Regions from separate parts of the Ensifer sp. Root142 genome, predicted to be linked through region 3. Evidence: riboswitches for the same ligand, from Rfam matches in the RefSeq annotation. Region 3 holds a riboswitch; each other region holds the start of a gene.
The links. A riboswitch is a leader RNA that binds a small molecule or an ion and turns the genes downstream of it on or off. The one in region 3 is predicted to bind cobalamin.

Region 1 (6,849 bases), on a different contig from region 3:
AGGCACGCCCGAGGTGTCGCTGCGGCTCATTCACGAGTACGGGCGGGGCTTGCCGGCATCGCTGATCGATATCGGCGGCGGTGCGTCTAGATTGGTCGATCGGCTGCTGGAGGAGGGCGGATGGTCGGTCGCGGTGCTTGACCTGTCTCCAACCGCGCTTGGCGCCGCACGAGCCCGGCTCGGCGCGCGCGGCGAAGCGGTAGAGTGGATCGCCGCCGACGTGACCGACTGGTCGCCTTCGCGGCAATACGATATCTGGCACGACCGCGCCGCGTTTCACTTCCTGACCGGTGCGGCAGAGCGCGCGGCCTATGTCGAACGTCTTTGTGCTGCCGTGAAGCCTTCCGGACACGCCATCATCGCCACCTTTGCGCCGGATGGGCCGAACCGCTGCAGCGGTTTGCCGGTGATGCGCTACGACCCGGCGGCGCTTGCCGAAGTAATCGGGCCGTCCTTCCGGCTGGTCGAAGCGATCAGGCACCAGCATAAGACGCCATGGAATTCAGTGCAGGCTTTTCAGTTCAGCGCGCTGCAGCGGGTACGGTAGCGGTAGCATGGGCGAGCGCAAGGGGCTAGCGGACCTGCGAGAACGTGAACGCCCTGTCGCCGTGGTACCATATGAATTCGTTTTCCTTGCCGCTAAGTCCTCCGGGATTTCGCAGCACCATTCCGCAGAGGTTCGTTGTCTTGAGCCACAGGAAGCAAACCTCGTCCCTGTCAAACTTGACCTCGACATCGGTCATGCGACCAGCGCCGAGGGAAGCCCAGCCTCCTGTCAGAGTGGCCACGCCCCCGGTTGAAATGACAGCCTCATGTTCCTCGCCCGAGTCCAGCATGCGTCCATGCAGCCGATGCCCCAGGAATAGTGAGCGGGCTTCGTCGGCTTCCAGTCTGTTCCTGCCTACGAAGTCGGCGTTCATCAAGGTCTCAGGCACGCCGGCCAGGCGCAGTCCCCGGTAGAAGAGCTCGCTATCCGCCAGCTTTGCCAGATCCATGGGCGGGCTGGTCGAGATGGTGGCGGCAGTGCCACCGCGTGCGAGGCGAAGCGCGTTGAAACGAGTGATCGCTGCCTGCGCTTCCGTGTTCCGGCCGAGGTGCGCGTAAGCGGAGGCGAGAAGAAGGAAAGAACCGTCATCCTGAGGATTGAGTTCGATGCTGCGCTTCACCGCAGCCACCGACGCCTCGAAATCCTCCAGGCTGAACTGCGTCAGTCCAAGAACGTAAATGAAGAAGGACGGAGAGTGCGGATCGAGGCGCATGGCCGTACGGATATAGGGCAGGGCCTCCGCTGGGCGGCCGGCGGAGGTCAGCACGAAGGCCGTCAGCGCGTAGCTCCAGGAATCGCCGGGTTCGAGCGCGATCGCTTCCTTGAGTTCGGCGAGCGCATCGGCATGCTGCCAGGCCGCTTCGGACAGGAGAGCGGCCGCCTGATAGGCGAGCGCTGTTTTGTGTTTCTGCGCGGTCCTTAGAAATTGTAGCGCCTTGGCTCTAGCTTCGATCCGCGAGATATCAAGCCGATAATGCCAACGCCACAGGTAGACGCGCGCGTAGACCATGGCGGCGGCGGCATAGGCTCGTCCATAGGCAGGATCGAGCGCAATCGCCTGCTCGAAAAAAGGCACTGCCTTTGCAAAATCTTCGGGGGTCGTGCGCCGGTGATGCTCCCAGCCGCGCAGGAACGCATCGAAGGCCGCCGGGACCGTCGTTTCCTTGCGTCCGAAGGCCATCTGCTCGTCAGGATTCAACCGAAGCGCAAGCGCGTCGGCAATGCCGCGCATCACTTCGTCCTGCAGCGCAAAGACATCGGAAAGTGAACCGTCGAACTTGCCGGCCCAAACGTGGCCGCCGCTGAGAGAATCTATGAGCTGAGCATTGATCCGTAGCTGTTCTCCGGCACGCTGCACACTGCCTTCGAGGACGTATCGGACACCGAGTTCCTTGGACACCTGCCTGGGTGTCACCGCCCTGCCCTTGTAGGTGAAGGTCGAGTTACGCGCGATAACGAACAAGCCGGATACCTGAGCCAGCTCGGTGACAAGGCCATCGGTCATGCCATCGGCGAAATACTCCTGCCTGGGATCGTCGCTCACGTTGGCAAACGGAAGCACCGCGATCGACGGCTTGTCCGGCGCGGTCAGGTTCGGTGGTTGTATCTGGACCGTTTCCACAGGCGACTCCCAGGGCCGCCACCAGGCCACGCCGGCAGCAGCGCCGAGCACGACAGCAGACGTAACGAGTGCCGCCCAGCGCTTCGCGTGGCGCCCAGCGACCTTTACGCTGCCGGGGCGGGCTTCGTTCAGCCCCAGCCGGTAAGTCCGCACCGGCTTTTCGATATGCTTCAGGCGTTGTTCGCCGAGAAAGACGAAGCCGACATCGAGGTGCTTCTCGACCTGGTCGTAGGCGGTGCCGGAGATGATGATCCCACCCGGTTCGGCGAGGCTCTGCAGGCGCTCGGCAATGATCACTCCATCGCCGTGAATGTCGTCGCCTTCAACGATGACGTCGCCAAGATTGATGCCGATGCGGAATTCCAGTCGACCCTGATCGGAGCCGCGGCTTTCGGATTTCGCGCGCTGAACCTCCACCGCACAACGGACCGCCTCGACGACACTCTGGAACTCGACCAATAACCCGTCGCCCATGGTCTTGATCAACCGCCCGCGATGTGCGGCAATCCTTTGTTCGAACAGGCCGTGCAGATCGGCCTGAAAGCGGGCACACGTACCCTCTTCGTCGGCTTGGGTGAGCAGTCCATAGCCGGAAACGTCGGCAATCATCACGGCGGTGAGCCTGCGTTCCATCTGCCTTCCGGATAATCGAAACGACTTTCGGCTACTCTATCGCAATATCTGACGTTGCTAAAATAAAGTTCAGTTGCCGTGGAGCGTCCGCTCCGACGTCGACTACAGCGCCGCGCGTCTTACTGGACGCGCAAAGGTCGCTGTAACACTTTGAATTGCTGCATGTTTTTATCCTTAGGTCGAATACCATCTAAGGATAAAAACATGCAGGAGTGGCCTTTGCGGCCTGCTGCCGGCAAATTGTCGCGCGCCGCATCTCGACGGGTGGCGTGTCGCACGCGTCGATTGACTTTGCGGCGCCCGCTTCCTAATCATCTGACGTTGGATGGTTTCCCCGGATCGTGGCGATGCGGGGGAATAATTGGGAATGTGACGGATGGACCCAAATCGGGCATCCTTATCGCAGCCGACCCCGCGACTGTAGAACGGTCAGGGTTCGCCATCGGGCTGATAGCCGGCTTCCTTTCGATTGCATGGGGCAATCGAAGGCGGTTTGGAATTCAGCCGGAAAAGCCACTGGCGTGGCTTCGTGATCAGCCGGGTTGGACGCCTCTTCTTCTACGAATCGTCCGCCTTTCACGAAACCAGAAAACGCCGGGAAGGTGAGGCGGGCCGTTCGGGCCCAAGCATCGGTCTTCGCGTGATCACGCGGGGCGCGATGTGGTGGGCTCGTGACGCCGTGAGCCAGGAGACCTGCCGTCCGACAGGGGCATTCCGCCCGAAGGGAAGCCCGCTTCCCACGCCATCACGGAGGTTGTCTTGGCTCATCGATCGTTTCCCGAACGCGCCGTCGGCGCGGTGAAATCCTGTTGCCGCTCGAATTCGCGACCAAGCGCGTGAGGCTGCAACGCACATGAGCATTTCCCATGCCGGGCCGGTTCTGGTCCTCGGCGGTGCCCGTTCCGGCAAATCCAGCTTTTCCGAAAGGCTCGTCGAAGCCTCCGGGCTCGGCATGCACTATGTCGCGACCGGCCGTGCCTGGGACGACGAGATGCGCGAGCGCATCGACCATCACCGGGCAAGGCGCGGCGAAGGCTGGACGACGCATGAAGAGCCGCTCGACCTCGTTTCGCTGCTGACGCGCATCGATGACGAGAACCGCGTGGTGCTCGTCGACTGCCTGACGCTGTGGGTCACCAACCTGATGATGGAAGGGCGCGACATGGCGGCAGAGTTCGCGGCCCTTGCCGCTTTCCTGCCGGAGGCGCGGGCGCGCCTCATCCTTGTTTCCAACGAAGTCGGCCTCGGCATCGTGCCCGAGAACCGCATGGTCCGCGATTTCCGCGACCATGCCGGCCGGCTTCACCAGATCGTTGCGGAGAAATCCGCGGAAGTTTACTTTGTCGCGGCCGGATTGCCGCTGAAAATGAAGGGTTGATCCATGACCACTGCCAGAGCCAACCAGGGCAAGATCCCGGCGACCGTCATCACCGGCTTCCTCGGTGCCGGCAAGACGACGATGATCCGCAATCTGCTGCAGAACGCCGATGGCAAGCGCATTGCGCTCATCATCAACGAGTTCGGCGATCTCGGCGTCGACGGCGACGTGCTGAAGGGCTGCGGCGCAGAAGCCTGCTCGGAAGACGATATCATTGAGCTTACCAATGGCTGCATCTGCTGCACGGTTGCCGATGATTTCATCCCGACCATGACCAAGCTGCTCGAGCGCGAAAATCGTCCTGACCATATCATCATTGAAACCTCGGGCCTCGCTTTGCCGCAGCCGCTGATCGCCGCCTTCAACTGGCCTGATATCCGCAGCGAAGTCACCGTCGATGGCGTCGTCACCGTGGTCGACAGTGCCGCCGTTGCCGCCGGCCGTTTTGCCGACGACCATGACAAGGTCGATGCGTTGCGTGTCGAGGACGACAATCTCGACCACGAAAGCCCGATCGAGGAACTGTTCGAGGACCAGTTGACCGCCGCCGACCTGATCGTGCTCAACAAGACCGATCTGATCGACGCCTCCGGCCTCAAGGCCGTGCGCGACGAGGTCGCTTCGCGCACTAACCGCAAGCCAACAATGATCGAGGCGAAGAACGGCGAAGTTGCCGCTGCCATCCTGCTCGGCCTCGGCGTCGGCACGGAAAGCGATATCGCCAACCGCAAGTCTCACCACGAGATGGAACATGAGGCCGGCGAGGAGCACTCTCATGACGAGTTCGACAGCTTCGTCGTCGAGCTCGGCGCGATTGCCGATCCGGCAGGTTTCATCGATCGCCTCAAGGGCGTGATATCAGAGCATGACGTGCTGCGCCTCAAGGGCTTTGCCGACGTGCCCGGCAAGCCGATGCGCCTGCTGATCCAGGCCGTTGGCGCCCGCATCGACCAGTATTACGACCGTGCCTGGGCGGCTGGCGAGAAGCGCGGTACGCGCCTCGTCGTCATCGGCCTGCACGACATGGACGAAGCTGCGGTGCGCGCCGCCATCACCGCACTCGCCTAACTCCTTGAAGCAACGCAATTCCAGGAAAGCCATTTCACGCTTTTCCTGGAATTGCTCGAACGGACAGAAACATGCATCTGCTTCTCGCCCAGAAAGGAACGATCGCCGACGGCAACGAGGCGATCGACCTGGGGCAAACGCCGGCCGACGTGCTTTTCCTGTCGGCCGCCGACACCGAGCTTTCGTCGATCGCGGCGGCCCATGGCCGGCGCGACGGGGAGCTGAGCCTGCGCATCGCCAGCCTGATGAACCTGATGCACCCGATGTCGGTCGACACCTATGTCGAGCGCACGGCAAGGCATGCAAAACTCATCGTGGTCAGGCCGCTCGGTGGCGCCAGCTATTTCCGTTATGTGCTGGAAGCATTGCATGCCGCCGCCGTCACCCACCGCTTCCAGATCGCGGTGCTGCCCGGCGACGACAAGCCCGATCCCGGCCTCGAGCCGTTTTCGACCGTTGAGGCCGACGACCGCCAGCGCCTCTGGGCCTATTTCACCGAGGGCGGCGCTGACAATGCCGGCCTGTTCCTCGACTACGCCGAGGCGTTGATCTCAGACGCGGAAAAGCCGCAGCCGGCAAAACCGCTGCTCAAGGCCGGCATCTGGTGGCCGGGCGCGGGCGTCATCGGCGTCAGCGAATGGAAGGCACGTGTCCAAGAGCGGATGGTCGCGGGGGAGGGATTCGAACCCCCGACAGTCGGGATCTGCTTTTATCGCGCCCTGGTCCAGAGCGGCGAGACCCGGCCGGTCGAAGCGCTGATCGAGGCGCTTGCCGCCGAAGGCATGCGCGTGTTGCCGCTGTTTGTCTCCAGCCTCAAGGATGCCGTTTCGGTCGGCACGCTGCAATCGATTTTTTCCGAGGCGGCACCCGACGTGGTGATGAACGCCACCGGCTTTGCCGTTTCCTCGCCCGGTGCCGACAGGCAGCCGACCGTGTTGGAATCAACCGGCGCGCCGGTGCTGCAGGTGATCTTCTCCGGATCGTCGCGCGCGCAATGGCAGGCCTCGCCGCAGGGGCTGATGGCGCGCGATCTCGCCATGAACGTTGCCTTGCCGGAGGTCGATGGCCGCATTCTGGCGCGCGCCGTCTCCTTCAAGGCGGCCTCGATCTACGATCCCAAGGTCGAAGCCAACATCGTCGGGCACGAACCGCTTTCCGACCGGGTCCGCTTTGCCGCCAGGCTTGCGGTCAATTGGGCAAAACTGCGCCGCGCCCGTCCGGCCGAACGGCGGATCGCCATCATCATGGCCAATTACCCCAATCGCGATGGCCGACTCGGCAATGGCGTCGGGCTCGATACGCCGGCGGGCACGGTTGAAGTGCTGCGCGCCATGGCGAGCGAAGGTTATCCCGTCGCCGGCGTGCCTGAGGATGGCGATGCACTGATCGGCTACCTGATGGCTGGGCCGACCAACGCGGCGAGCCGCGATCGCGAGATCCGCGAAGTTCTTTCGTTCAGCGATTACAATACGTTCTTCGATTCGCTTCCGAAACAGATTCAGGATGAGGTCAGCGACCGCTGGGGTGCGCCGGAAACCGACCCGTTCTTCCTCGATGGCGCCTTCGCGCTGCCGCTTGCCCGCTTCGGCGAGATTGTCGTCG
Region 2 (6,849 bases), 150 kb from region 3:
GATGCGATCCTGGGCCGGGCGTGCATAGACCTCGTCACCAGGCTTAAATCGCCGGACATTGGCCCCGACCCTGACCACCACGCCCGCTACATCGTTGCCCAGCACCAGTGGAAGGCGGTAGGGAAGGATGACCTTGAACTCTCCGTCCCTGATCTTATTGTCCAAGGGGTTCACGCCGGCGGCATGAATCTCAACCATGACATCGTTCTCACGCAACTCCGGCTGTGGGCCTTCGCCGAGCCGGAGAGCGCCGCCTTTCAGATAGCGATCGATCAGGAATGATTTCATCAGACTAACTTTCGTTTCTATGGTGAGCCGGCAGCGCCAGCAGTGCGGCGGCGACAGCTCAATCGGGAAGTCTGCTGAACTTCCGAAGGTTCTTGTCGACGATGGACTCGGGCAGGAAGCGACGCATGAAACGGACTTGTCCTGCAGCTTTTCCGGCGGTGTAGCGTCGTTTGGGCGATGCCGCATTGGCGGCCCTTACGACGGCTTCGGCGACCACCTCGGGTGCATCGCCCTTCGCGACGATGTCGCGCATCAGCCTCTCCGCGTCGGCGCGAACCGTGTCGTAAACGGCAAGCGGGCGGTCCGGTCGCGTGATGTTCTCTTCGAAGGATGTGCGGGTTACGCCGGGCTCGACAAGCACGATGCGGATGCCTTGCGTTCGCACTTCGTGGTCAAGAGACTCCGAATAGCCTTCGATGGCATGTTTGGTCGATGCGTAGAGCGCATTGTAGGGGGCGGGGATCAGCCCGAGTATGGAGCTGAGGTTGACGATCCGTCCTCGATGCTGCCGTCTCATCGTGGGCAGCACCGCATTTGTCATGCGTATGATGCCGAACACGTTTACGTCGAAGACGGCTTTCGCCTGTTTCGTCGTGGATTCCTCAGCGCCGCCGAGCAGTCCGATCCCGGCATTGTTGACAAGAAGATCAATCCGTCCTGCGCGACTTAGAACCTCGTCGACGGTTGTCTGCACCGATGCGTCATCGGTTACATCGCAGATCAGCATCGTGATCCCGTCCGGGGTATCGGGCATCGGCTTTCGGCTGGTACCGAAGACACGGTAGCCATCGTGCCGCAGCGCTCGTGCTGTCACCAACCCAATGCCTGAGGAAGCGCCCGTGACCAGGGCAATGCCGCGTTCTGTCTTGCTCATCGGCTTGTGCTTTCATTTTATCATGGAATATCGCTGAACATTCAGTTACTATTAAATTAGTAGTTAGTCACTATCAAAAAGATACTAACATGAAAAATCTGTCGAGCCAGCCATGCCTGATCGCCAGGAGCCTTGCGCTTGTGGGGGATGCCTGGAGCATGCTGATCATGCGAGATGCCCATGCGGGCCTGACCCGCTTCGATGATTTCCGCAAAAGTCTTGGTATCGCGCCGACGATGCTGACGGGGCGGCTTTCAGCGCTGACGGAGGAGGGGCTGCTGGAGAAACGCCGCTATTCCGATCGTCCGCCACGAGACGAATATGTCCTGACCGAAGCTGGCCAAGACTTCCTGCCGGTTCTGTTTGCCATCGGCGCGTGGGGACGCAAGCATCGCGGCGGGGGCGAGGTAACCCGGTTCTTCGACGCCGAGACCGGAACGGAGATCGATCCCGTCACCATCGACCGGGCGACCGGCGCTCCAGTCGGGACACGTCCCATTCGTATCGCCGCACCGGAATGAGGCACCCCAGGCAGATGAAGTATCGCCTGACAACGCCTCTTGAAATCGCTTCCAGCACAGAGTTGCCGGTCCGTTGGTCGAGCAATGTCTTATGACCGTCGCCGGCAAACGCTGATGCCAGATTAATAGGTCCGGTTGACAGTCGCGATCGATCGTCCTGATGGCGTGAGAAGTGCTCTGCCAATGTGCGTCGCAGGCATCATTCGTTAGCTTGTGTTGTATTATGATATTACATAACAGATGAATATGAAAATATGCCGCATGTTGATATGCCAATGCCGCACCTTTGCGGTAAACGTCGGAAGCTGCTGGAACAATGACGGCCCGACTGCTTAGGTGGCAACGCCTTCCAGCGTCATGATCCGCGTCTTGGCGCAGCGCTCTCGGATCGCCTTGAGGCGTTGATACGCCGGCGAGTTGTACCACTCGAGCAAGGAGTGCATGTCCGGGAACTCGACAATGACGAGCCGGTGCGGCTCCCAGTCTCCCTCGAGCACCCGGGTAGCGCCACCGCGCCCCAAATATCGGCCACCATAGCGCGCCTCCGTTGCCGGCACTTCCCGTATGTATTCTTCAAAGGCCGCGGCATCGGTGACCTCGACATCCGCAATCAGATAGGCGGCCATGGCAGATCTCCTTTTCCACACAGGCGCCATCGAAGGATACGCCCGTTGGTCGGTGCGGGCGAGTTGGTCAACATATTTTTGTGTTGAATAATGTTATGTTATCACATAACAAATGCGCATGAAAAAATGCGACATGTTGATAGGCCAAGGCCGTGCTGTCGCGGCGGTTGTCACCTCCGCCGAAGTGTGCGACGAAGGCTTTGATGGTGCTGCAACCGCGACAATGCGGAAGCGGCTGAAAAGGGAACACGGAGCGGACGACCCAAATGGGGCCGAAACCGTGGCTGCCCCCGCAACTGTGAGCGGAAAGCGCATTCACACCATGTCACTGGCGATCAGCCGGGAAGACGTGGATGCGCCGCGACCCGCGAGCCAGGAGACCTGCCATCGAACCGATCAACCACAACGGACGGGGTGTTCCGATGGAAAAGAACTGGTTTTTGCGCGACGGTCATCCGTCATCATGCCGCGTTGCCACATTCTCTCCGGACCAATCCGGAGGAGAAGAGACATGGCCAATCCGGTTTCCCGACAGCACACGATAACGGTCTGCACCGATTGCCGTTTCACCGGCGGCCCATGCCGTCCGGGAGCGGATCTGATCCAGCGGCTGAACCGCAGTATTGCCGCGCTCGGCGAGCCGCTCGACCGGGATTTCTCCATTACTGGGACGGTCTGCATGGCCGCGTGTACCAGGCCTTGCACCATCGCTTTCCAGGCAACCGGCAAGGCGACCTACCTCTTTGGCGATATCTCGCCCGAGGAGGATATCGATGATCTCGTCTCGTTCGCGACCACCTATGCCGGAAGGGGCGATGGCATGACGCGGGCGGCCGAGAGGCCGCGCGGGCTCAACGGCAAGACGCTGGCGCGCATCCCGGCAGCGATGCTGGTCTCCGAAGACATCGGCTGGCATTTCCAATGATGGCGCGGGGAGGGACGAGCCGATGAGCTGCACCGCGACAGGGGCCGGGCTTCGGGTCCACGCCCTGGATTGGGGACCGCGCCCGGACCTGCGGCTGGTCCGCGAGATCGACTTTGCCATTGCGCCCGGCAGCCGGCTTGCCATTCTCGGGCCGAACGGTGCCGGCAAGACCTCGCTGCTGCGCTGCCTCTATCGCTCGGCCCAGCCGATAGCGGGCGCAATCGAGGTCGATGGCGTCGACATCTGGGCGATGACGGCGCGCGAGGCGGCAAAGATCATTGCCGTCGTGCTGCAGGAAATGCCGAGCGACTTTCCCTTCAGCGTGCGCGACGTGGTGATGATGGGCCGCATCCCCCGGCGTGAGGGCATGAGCGGCTGGACCGCGAGGGACCGCGAGACGGTTGCGCACGCGCTCGAGCATCTCGATCTCACCCACCTTGCCGGGCGGCAATTCGCGACGCTTTCGGGCGGCGAGAAGCAGCGGGTGCTGATCGCCCGGGCGCTTGCCCAGCAGCCGCGCATCATCATTCTCGACGAGCCGACAAACCATCTCGATATCCGCCACCAGCTCGAAATTCTCGAGTTGTTGCAGACGCTGCAGCTGACGATCGTCACCACGCTGCACGACATCAACCTGGCAGCCGAGTTCGCGACCGATGTGGCGATCCTGACGGAGGGACGCATGACGGCCTTCGGCCCGCCCGAAGACGTGCTCAACCCACAAGCGCTTTCCGCCGCCTTCGGCGTCACCGCCACTGCCCACAACAATGCCGTTTCGAGCGGCGCACGCTTTTCCTTTTCACTTGCTCGACAGGAACTGATTTCATGAAGACCTTCATTGCCCATTCCGCCTTTGCCCTGCTGGTTCTGGCGGCAACGCCGGCGCTCGCCTATCCCGTGACCGTCAAGAGCTGCAACCGCGAGGTGACCTTCGATTCAGCACCGAAGCGCGCCGTTTCCAACGACGTCAACCTCACTGAAATGATGCTGGCTCTGAAATTGCAGGACCGCATGGTCGGCTATACCGGCGTATCCGGCTGGAAGACGCTGGACGAAAAGCTGCGCGAAGGCGTCAAGGCGCTGCCGGAGCTTTCGGAAAAATATCCGACCAAGGAAGTGCTGCTCAATGCCGACGCCGACTTCTACTTCGCCGGCTGGAACTACGGCATGAAGGTCGGGGGCGAGGTGACGCCGGAAACGCTCGAACCCTTCAAGATCAACGTCTATGAGCTGACCGAATCCTGCATTCACGTCATGGCCAAGGGCAAGCCTGTCATGGACGACATGTTCGTCGATATCCTCAATCTCGGCCGCATCTTCGGCGTCGAGGATCGGGCGCAGGCGCTGGTCGACGGTTATCGCCGCGATCTCGACAAGATCACTGCAGACACCGGCGGCATCGAACGCCCGACCCGCGTCTTCGTCTATGATTCCGGCGAGGAGAAGCCGTTCACGTCAGGCCGGTTCGGTATCCCGACGGCAATGATCGAGGCGGCGGGCGGCGTCAACGTCATGGACGACATCGAGAAGAGCTGGACCGAGATTTCCTGGGAGCCGGTGATCGACAAGAACCCTGAGGTGGTGGTGATCGTCAACTATGGCGAGGTCACCGCCGAGCAGAAGATCGCCTTCATGAAGAGCAACCCCGCCTTCAAGAACATCGATGCCGTCAGGAATGACCGCTTCGTCGTGCTCGATTATGTCGAGGCGACACCGGGTCCACGCAACATCGATGCCATTGCGCGCCTTGCCAGGGCCTTTCACGGGCAGGCGATGTAACCGAGGCGGCCTGCGGGAGCATGCCGTTTCGCATGTTCCCGCCTTTCCATTCCAATAATTGACCAGGGACGGACTGTGAAAACCACGACCGCCATTCTCGCGGCGCTGCTGTTGCTGTGCCTGACGATCACTGCCGCCGTCTCATGGGGTTCAGCGCCCATCCCGGTCTCGACCGTCTGGTCGATCATCGCCTCGAAGCTGTCGCCCGGCAGCGTCGACGTCGTCTGGTCGGCGGGGCGCGAAAGCATTGTCTGGGACGTGCGCCTGCCGCGTGTCGTGCTTGCCGGGCTGGTTGGAGCCGGGCTGGCCTTGACCGGCGCCGTGCTGCAGGCGGTTACCCGCAATCCGCTTGCCGATCCGCATCTGCTCGGTGTGTCCTCCGGCGGCGCGCTCGGCGCGATCATCGCGCTACTGCACACCGGACTCATTCTCGGCCTTGCCACGGTGCCGCTGTTTGCCTTTGCCGGCGCGCTGGCTGCGACCGCACTTGTTGCGCTCGTGACAAGGGTGCTCGGCACCAATGCCGACCGGCTGGTGCTATCAGGCGTGGCCGTTGCCTTCACCTTGACGTCTGTCGGCAACCTGATGATTTTCCTCGGGGATCCAAGGGCGGTGCATACGGTGATTTTCTGGATGCTCGGCGGTCTCGGGCTCGCGCAATGGCCGCATCTTGTCTATCCCGCGGTGGTGCTGACAGCCTGCCTCGGCTACCTCGTGCTGAGGGCGCGCGAGATCAATGCGCTTGCCATGGGCGACGAGACGGCAACGACGCTCGGCATTCCCGTTCGCCGGTTCCGCCTCGTCCTCTTCGTCGTCACCGCACTTCTGACCGGGGTCATGGTCGCTTTTTCCGGCGCGATCGGCTTTGTCGGCCTGATGGTGCCGCATTTCGTGCGGCTGTTTGCCGGCAGCGACAATGTCCGGGTCATCCCGCTTTCGGCCTTCGTCGGGGCGCTGGTGCTGATCTGGGCGGACCTCTTTTCCCGCGTCGTCATGGCGCCCGAGGATATGCCGATCGGCGTCATCACCGGGCTTGTCGGCGGCATGGCTTTTATTGCCATTTTGAAGCGTCGCGCGTAAGCCAGCGGCATGGACACGGTGCGATTGCCGCCTATCTGATAGGTCGACCGTCCCCACGGCATGACATGAGGAGCGAATGACCCATCAAGCTGAGGCCTGCACCCCGGATGAAGTGCTGAAATTCTGGTTCGAGGAACTGTCGCTCGACCACTGGTTCAAGCCGTCGCGCGAGCTGGACGAACATTGCTTCCTGCGCTTCCAGGCGTCGCACCTCGCCCTTGCCAGGGAGATCGGCGACATCTGGCGGGCGACGCCGGAAAACCGGCTGGCGGCAATCGTGCTTCTCGATCAGTTGCCGCGCAACATGTATCGGGGGACGCCGCTTGCCTTTGCGACCGACGGCCTGGCGCTCCGGGAAGCCAAGCTCGCCGTCGGCGCCGGCGCCGACATGGCGGTCCGGCCGGAGTGGCGGGCGTTCTTCTACATGCCGTTCGAGCACTCGGAGAACCTGACGGATCAGACGATGGCGGTGAAGCTTTTCACCGAGCTCGGCGATCCCATGTATATCGATTATGCAATCCGGCACCGGGAGGTGATCGAGACCTATGGTCGCTTCCCGCACCGCAACGCCTTCGTCGGTCGGACGTCGACGGCGGCGGAACTGACCTATCTGGCGCAGCCGGGCGCAGGATTCTGACAGTTTTACGGGCTGTGAAGGCATGTTTTACCGTGTCTTTGCATCTTTCCGCCGTCTTTCGTATTCAAACCGCATTGTGACGGCTGCCGGGGCGATTCCGCATCCGGGCGAGGTCTGGG
Region 3 (6,849 bases):
CTGGTACCTGTCGGGCTGGGTCGGCGCCTATCTCAACCGTCAGGGCTACTATTCGGCCGCCATGGACACGGCCAAGGGCTTCATGTCCGAGGACGAGTGGGGTTACTGGGTCGAGGGCAAGCCGGCAAAGGGCGATATCCTCTCGCCGGAGGGCAAGGTCATGGAGAAGGCCGGTGCCGTGCGCGATGGCGGCTCCTTCGAAGACCGCATGGGCAAGGTCGCCTGCTGGAACTCGGTCATGGATGAGGATCGCTACATGATCAAGCGCTGGAACGAGTTCATCGCGGCTTGAGGCAGACGAAACGCCCTCGCTGCGGCGCGCCCTCGAATGGGGCCGCCCGCAGCGAGCGGAACCTGACGAGCAACGCGAGAGGATGAACAATGGCGGTAGTGGCAATTTCGCAGCCATCGGAGGCCTTGGCCGGTAGACCCAGCAGTGTCCGTGCTTGGCTGCAAAGGCTGGGCGCCTATCTGCAGGCGCTGCCGCTCATCCTCATTCTCGGGTTCTTCTTCGTGCTGCCGATCCTGACGGTTCTTGTCGTCAGCTTCTGGGACTACGACTTTGCCGGGCTTTATCCGGACTTCCTGACCATGAACTATGTCGACACGCTCGGTTCGTGGGTGACGTGGAAGACCTATCTCAACACGTTGAAATTCACCGCCCTCGTCTGGTGCCTCACACTCTTGATCGGCTTCTGGGTCGCCTATTTCCTCGCATTCCACGTGCGCACGACGACCATGCAGATGGTGCTCTTCCTCATCTGCACCGTGCCGTTTCTAACCTCCAACATCATCCGCATGATCTCCTGGATCCCGGTGCTTGGACGCAATGGCCTCGTCAATTCGACGCTGATCGACCTCGGCATCATTACGCAACCGATCGAGTGGCTGCTCTATTCCGATTTTGCTGTCGTGCTTGCCATGGTTCACCTCAATACGCTCTTCATGGTGACGCCGATCTTCAACACGCTGATGCGCATTGACCGTTCGCTGATCGAAGCGGCGCGCGACTGCGGCGCCAGCGGCCGGCAAGTGCTCTGGAACGTCATCCTGCCACTCGCCAAGCCCGGCATCGCCATCGGCTCGATCTTCGTCGTCACCCTCGTCATGGCCGACTTCTCGACGGTTCAAGTTATGTCGGGCGGACAGAGCGCTTCGGTCGCGCTGATGATGAAGAACCAGATGTCACTGCTGCAATATCCGGCTGCGGCCGCCAATGCGGTAGTGCTGCTGATCGTCGTGCTCCTGATGGTCGCCGCGATCCTTCGGGTCGTTGATATCCGAAAGGAACTCTGAGATGAACCATGAGCGGCGCACCCTTGAATTCTACCTGCTCGCGGGCTTCTTCGCCCTGTTCGTGCTGTTTCTCTACGGGCCGTTGTCGGCGGTGCTGATCCTGTCCTTTCAGGGGCCGAATGGCGGTCTCACATTTCCGTTGAACGGACTTTCGCTGCACTGGTTCTACAATCTCTTCGAGAAACAGGCGGTCGGCGACTTCGGCGCGTCCTTCCGCCGCTCATTCACGCTGGGACTGATGGTGATGGTGGTCAACGTCGTCGTGGCGCTCCTCGCCGGCCTTGCCTTTCGCCACCGCTTCAAGGGGGCGACGGCCCTCTTCTACCTGACCGTTGCCAGCCTGGTCGTGCCCTCGATCATCATCTCGCTCGGGATCGGTGTCGTCTTCCAGCAGTTTGGCCTGAAGCCCGCCTGGTATTCCTCCGGCTTCGGCGCACATCTTACCTGGACCCTACCCTTTGGCGTCTTGATCATGTTTGCCGTCTTCAACCGCTTTTCGCCGGCCTATGAAGAGGCGGCCCGCGATCTCGGCGCCACCCCGTGGCAGACGTTTCGGCATGTGGTGCTGCCGATGATAGCGCCGAGCCTGATCGGGGTCGGCCTCTTCGGCTTCACCCTTTCCTACGACGAGTTCGCCCGTACACTGATGACCTCGGGCAGCTACAACACCCTGCCATTGGAAATCTACGGAATGACCACCAATGTGACGACGCCGGTGCTTTACGCGCTGGGCACGGTCACGACGCTCTTCTCCTTCACCACCATCCTCGTCGCGCTTGCCGTCATTCTGACGCTTCGTCGGCGGCAGGTAAAAATGAGCTAGGTTCGATGCGCATTCTGATCGTCAATCCGAACACCACCCTATCCATGACCGAGAAGGCGGCGGCCGCAGCCCGCGCCGTCGCGGGCCCGAACACGGAGATCATCGCGAGGACGTCCAAGTCCGGACCGGCTTCGATCGAAGGCCACTATGATGGCGCGATCGCGCTTCCGGGCGTGCTCACCGAAATCCGGGACGGCGAAGCGGCAGGCGCCAACGCCGCCGTCATCGCATGCTTCGACGATACTGGTCTGGAAGCAGCCCGCGCGCTTGCCCGCATCCCCGTGGTCGGGCTTTGCGAATCCGCTGTGGCGACGGCCGCCATGCTTGCTCAGCGTTTCACCGTCGTGACCACACTCGAGCGGTCGCGTGTGCTTATCGAGAACCTGGTCATACGCTATGGGATGAGTGCCCGGACGAAGGTTCGCGCTGCGGACATCCCGGTGCTGCAGCTTGAGGACAAGGCTTCGCCCGCGTTGGCGAAGCTGCGATGCGAAATCGAGCTGGCGCTCGTTGAGGACGGCGCCGAGGCGATCGTGCTTGGCTGCGCCGGGATGGCCGATCTTGCGCGCGCACTTCAAGCCGAATACGGCGTTCCGGTCATTGATGGCGTATCGGCAGCCGTCAAGCAGGCCGAGGCGTTGGTGTCGCAAGGACTGACGACCAGCAAGCGCGGCTCCTATGCTCCGCCGCTCAGCAAATCCTATTCAGGTCTTATGAGCGCGCTCGCACCGATCTCGGCTTGAGACCGTACCGAGGGAAGCTCTCCGGCCACGGCGGCCAGCTGCGCGTTCGATGTGGCGGCTTCGGCAATGATCCACTCGCGAAACACCTGGATCTTGTTCTGCCGCCGGTGGCTTTGCGGATAGACCAGCCAATAGGCACGGCCATCCCTGACCACATGGTTGAACGGCCGGATGAGTTTTCCGCTGCGAAGCTCCTCAATCACAAAGGTGGAGACGACCATGGCAATGCCATGATCGAGCAATGTGGTGGCCACATCCATTGCCTGGACGTCGAAGATCAGCTCAGTGCCATTGCTGGCCGGCGGTTCCACGCCCGCTTCGGTCATCCAGCGCCGCCACCAGCTGGCGTTGCCGAAGCGCCTCACCGTGAGAACGTCGGCCGGATCCTTCAGCTGATGTTTTTCCAGGAACGTCGGCGTACAGACGGGCATGTATTCGATCGGGAAAAGAGGAAACACTTCATTGCCCGACCAGTCGCCGTTGCCGCTGCGCACCACGAGATCAATCGCATCGCGCTTGAAGTCGATCAGCTCCGTGGACATGTGCACGCGAATGCTGATGTTTGGATGGGCTGTCTGAAACGAGGCGAGCCTGGAACCAAGCCAACTTGAGACGACGGTTGGCAGTACCGAGATGTGCAGGTGATGCTCGGTCTTGTCGGCAATCTCGGAGAACGCCGTACCCAGTAGATCGAGCGCCTCGGTCACCTTCGGCGCAAGCTGCCGTCCGGCAGCCGTCAAGCGCACTTCCCGTGGCAGACGGACAAACAGCGGCGTGCCGGTGCGGTCCTCCAGCAGTCGGATTTGATAGCTGACAGCGGCTTGCGTCATGCCGAGCTCCTGCGCCGCGCGGGTGAAACTCAAGTGCCTGGCTGCGGCCTCGAACGCGCGCACCGCACTCATGGGGGGAATCTTGCTCATGAAGTGAGATAAGCATTCTTTATGGCAGCATGCGAGAAATCGCTTTGCGCGAAACCACCAAAATCCTCAATTTTCTCGCGAACACATCACCACAGAACTGAAGGGGTTAGCAATGCTTAGCGCACTGCGATCGATCATCCTCCACGTCTGGACTTCGGCCAAGAGAGCTGCCGACGCCACGACGACCATCGATACATTCAGCGAGTTCCAACTGAGGGACATCGGCCTGACGCGAGACAATGACAGCATCCGGGCGCGCGCGGGCGATGTTGCTGATCCGTGGCAGCACGTAGCGGGCTCTGATCCGGGCGGTGCCCTTTCGCCGCAGACGCCAAATGATGAAGTCGCGTCGCCGCCCTTGCGACAAACTTTCGACCTCGGCCGAATGGAGAAAATAAAGACATAAACATTTCTTTATACGATTGACGCCGTCGACTTTGCGGGGCATTGTCGAACAATCGTGGTTCTGCGGCTCGTCTGACGACAGGCCGGAGCTAAGAGGGAATTCGGTGCGGCGCCGCAAGGCGCTCATGCCGGAGCTGCCCCCGCAACTGTAAGCGGCGAGCGGTCGTCCAATGATGTCACTGAGGGAGACGCCTCGGGAAGACGGGACGGTTCGTGTTGACCCGCAAGCCAGGAGACCTGCCGCGATAGATAACGTCCACGGGCGGGGTGTCCGATGTGTCGCCTTGACGAGCGAGCCAGTCTCGGTCGTGGATGCGTCGCATTCAAAGCCTTGCCCACAACCTTCGGGGTAAGGAAATGACCATCAAGACAGCCAATCTCGGCTTTCCACGTATCGGCAGCCACCGTGAACTGAAGTTCGCGCTGGAGCGCTATTGGGCCGGCAAGATCGAGAGACAGGACCTGCTCGACGTCGCCGCCAGGCTGCGGGCCGAAAACTGGGCCGCGCAAAAGGCGCGTGGGATCCAGATCATTCCATCGAACGACTTCTCGCTTTACGACCAGGTTCTCGACACATCAGTGCTGGTTGGTGCGGTGCCACCGGCCTATGGCTGGAAGGGCGGCCCGGTCGACCTCGACGCCTATTTCGCCATGGCGCGCGGTTCGACGACTGCCGCCTGCGCGTCCGGTTGCACGCATGGCGGGCCCGACGGGGGCAACCAGGCGCTGGAGATGACCAAGTGGTTCGACACGAACTACCACTACATGGTTCCGGAATTCGCGGAGGATCAGCGCTTCGAGCTGACGCGCAATGCGCCGCTTGACGCCTTCCTCGAAGCCAAGGCGCTCGGGCATGTCACCCGCCCTGTCGTCCTCGGCCCCGTCACCTTCCTGAAACTGGGCAAGGCGCTTGCCGGCGGATTCGACACCATCAATCTGATCGAGCGGCTGCTGCCTGTTTATACGAAGCTTCTCACCGAGCTTGGGGAAGCCGGCGTCGAATGGGTGCAGATCGACGAGCCATGCCTGGTGCTCGATCTCACTGAGCGGGAACGCCAGGCGCTGGCGCTGACCTACCAGACGTTCGCCTCGGAACTTCCGCAGTTGAAAATCATGCTCGCGACCTATTTCGGCGCGGTCAGTGACAACATGCCGACAGCCCTTTCGCTGCCGGTTGCCGGGCTGCATGTCGACCTCGTGCGGGCGCCCCAACAGCTCGACTTGCTACTTCAGACGGTACCGGCACAGCTTGTGCTGTCGCTCGGCGTCGTCGATGGCCGCAATGTGTGGCGTACCGATCTTGCCGGCCTCTTCCGCCGGCTGCAGCCGTTGATCGAGGCGCATGGCCGCGATCGCATCGAGCTTGCACCGTCGTGCTCGCTGCTGCACGTGCCAATCGACCTCGATCTCGAACGAGCGCTCGATCCGGAGCTCGGCTCCTGGCTTGCCTTCGCCCTGCAGAAGCTGGACGAACTCAGCCTGCTTGCCCGCGCATTCGAGCCGGGCCTGGCCAATCCCGAGCAGGTCTTTGCAAAATCGATTGCTGCGGTCGAGGCACGGCTGACCTCGCTCAAGGTCCACGATCCACTCGTTGCCGGACGCTTGAAGAACCTGACGGCAGCAGACAGCCGCCGTCAATCGAGTTTTGCAACGCGCCGGCGCCGGCACGAAGACAGGCTGGCACTGCCGCTCTTCCCGACGACGACGATCGGCTCCTTCCCGCAGACGTCAGAGGTGCGCCAGGCACGATCGCTGCATGCCAAGGGCGAGCTCAGCTATGTCGACTACCTCGCCTACCTGCGCCAGGAGACGGAGAAGGCCGTGCGCTGGCAGGAGGAAATCGGCATCGAGGTGCTGGTGCACGGCGAATTCGAGCGCAACGACATGGTGCAGTATTTCGGCGAGCAGCTCTCCGGCTATGGGTTCACTCAGAGCGGTTGGGTGCAGAGCTACGGCTCGCGCTACGTACGCCCGCCGATCATCTTCGGCGATGTCTCGCGCCCGAACCCGATGACGGTCGATTGGGCAACCTATGCGCAGTCGCTGACGGACAAGCCGATGAAGGGCATGCTCACCGGCCCGGTGACGATGCTGCAATGGTCGTTCGTGCGCGACGACCTGCCCCGGTCGATCGTATGCCGGCAGATCGCACTGGCGCTGCGCGACGAAGTCACCGACCTGGAAACGGCCGGTATCGCCGTGATCCAGATCGACGAACCGGCGCTGCGCGAGGGACTGCCACTGAGACAGGCCGATCGAAAGGCCTATCTCGACTGGGCGGTCGGGTGCTTCCGCATCAGCGCCTCCGGCGTCGGTGACGAAACCCAGATCCACACCCACATGTGCTACTCGGAGTTCAACGACATCATGGCGGCGATTGCGGCAATGGATGCCGATGTCATCTCCATCGAAACCTCGCGCTCGAAGATGGAGTTGCTCGGCGCCTTTATCGATCAGGCCTATCCGAACGAGATCGGCCCCGGCGTCTACGACATCCACTCGCCGCGGGTACCCACTGTCAACGAGATGGTGCATCTGATCGAACAGGCGACCGACGGTCTGACGCCGGCGCAGATCTGGGTCAATCCGGATTGTGGTCTGAAAACAAGGCGGTGGGAGGAAGTTCGCCCGGCACTCGTCAACATGGTGCAGGCGGCGCAAG

Region 1: another riboswitch for cobalamin. It lies ahead of cobU (bifunctional adenosylcobinamide kinase/adenosylcobinamide-phosphate guanylyltransferase); the one in region 3 lies ahead of metE (5-methyltetrahydropteroyltriglutamate--homocysteine S-methyltransferase).
Region 2: another riboswitch for cobalamin. It lies ahead of ASD52_RS02455 (DUF1636 domain-containing protein); the one in region 3 lies ahead of metE (5-methyltetrahydropteroyltriglutamate--homocysteine S-methyltransferase).

The regions. Positions count from the first base shown of each region.
Region 1 covers NZ_LMFK01000044.1:343,001-349,849, reverse strand. The annotation lists gene ASD52_RS30195 (class I SAM-dependent methyltransferase) at 1-547, shown strand, start outside; gene ASD52_RS30190 (adenylate/guanylate cyclase domain-containing protein) at 573-2,801, opposite strand; cobalamin riboswitch at 3,111-3,517, shown strand; gene cobU (bifunctional adenosylcobinamide kinase/adenosylcobinamide-phosphate guanylyltransferase) at 3,655-4,179, shown strand; gene cobW (cobalamin biosynthesis protein CobW) at 4,183-5,247, shown strand; gene cobN (cobaltochelatase subunit CobN) at 5,319-6,849, shown strand, end outside.
Region 2 covers NZ_LMFK01000001.1:487,185-494,033, forward strand. The annotation lists gene ASD52_RS02435 (NADP-dependent oxidoreductase) at 1-288, opposite strand, end outside; gene ASD52_RS02440 (oxidoreductase) at 347-1,162, opposite strand; gene ASD52_RS02445 (helix-turn-helix domain-containing protein) at 1,252-1,683, shown strand; gene ASD52_RS02450 (DUF1330 domain-containing protein) at 2,016-2,309, opposite strand; cobalamin riboswitch at 2,497-2,713, shown strand; gene ASD52_RS02455 (DUF1636 domain-containing protein) at 2,821-3,234, shown strand; gene ASD52_RS02460 (ABC transporter ATP-binding protein) at 3,257-4,063, shown strand; gene ASD52_RS02465 (ABC transporter substrate-binding protein) at 4,060-5,013, shown strand; gene ASD52_RS02470 (iron ABC transporter permease) at 5,089-6,093, shown strand; gene ASD52_RS02475 (DUF924 family protein) at 6,170-6,730, shown strand.
Region 3 covers NZ_LMFK01000001.1:635,411-642,259, reverse strand. The annotation lists gene ASD52_RS03145 (PotD/PotF family extracellular solute-binding protein) at 1-292, shown strand, start outside; partial or broken gene ASD52_RS03140 (ABC transporter permease) at 466-1,296, shown strand; gene ASD52_RS03135 (ABC transporter permease) at 1,298-2,119, shown strand; gene ASD52_RS03130 (aspartate/glutamate racemase family protein) at 2,125-2,862, shown strand; gene ASD52_RS03125 (LysR substrate-binding domain-containing protein) at 2,820-3,764, opposite strand; cobalamin riboswitch at 4,227-4,447, shown strand; gene metE (5-methyltetrahydropteroyltriglutamate--homocysteine S-methyltransferase) at 4,545-6,849, shown strand, end outside.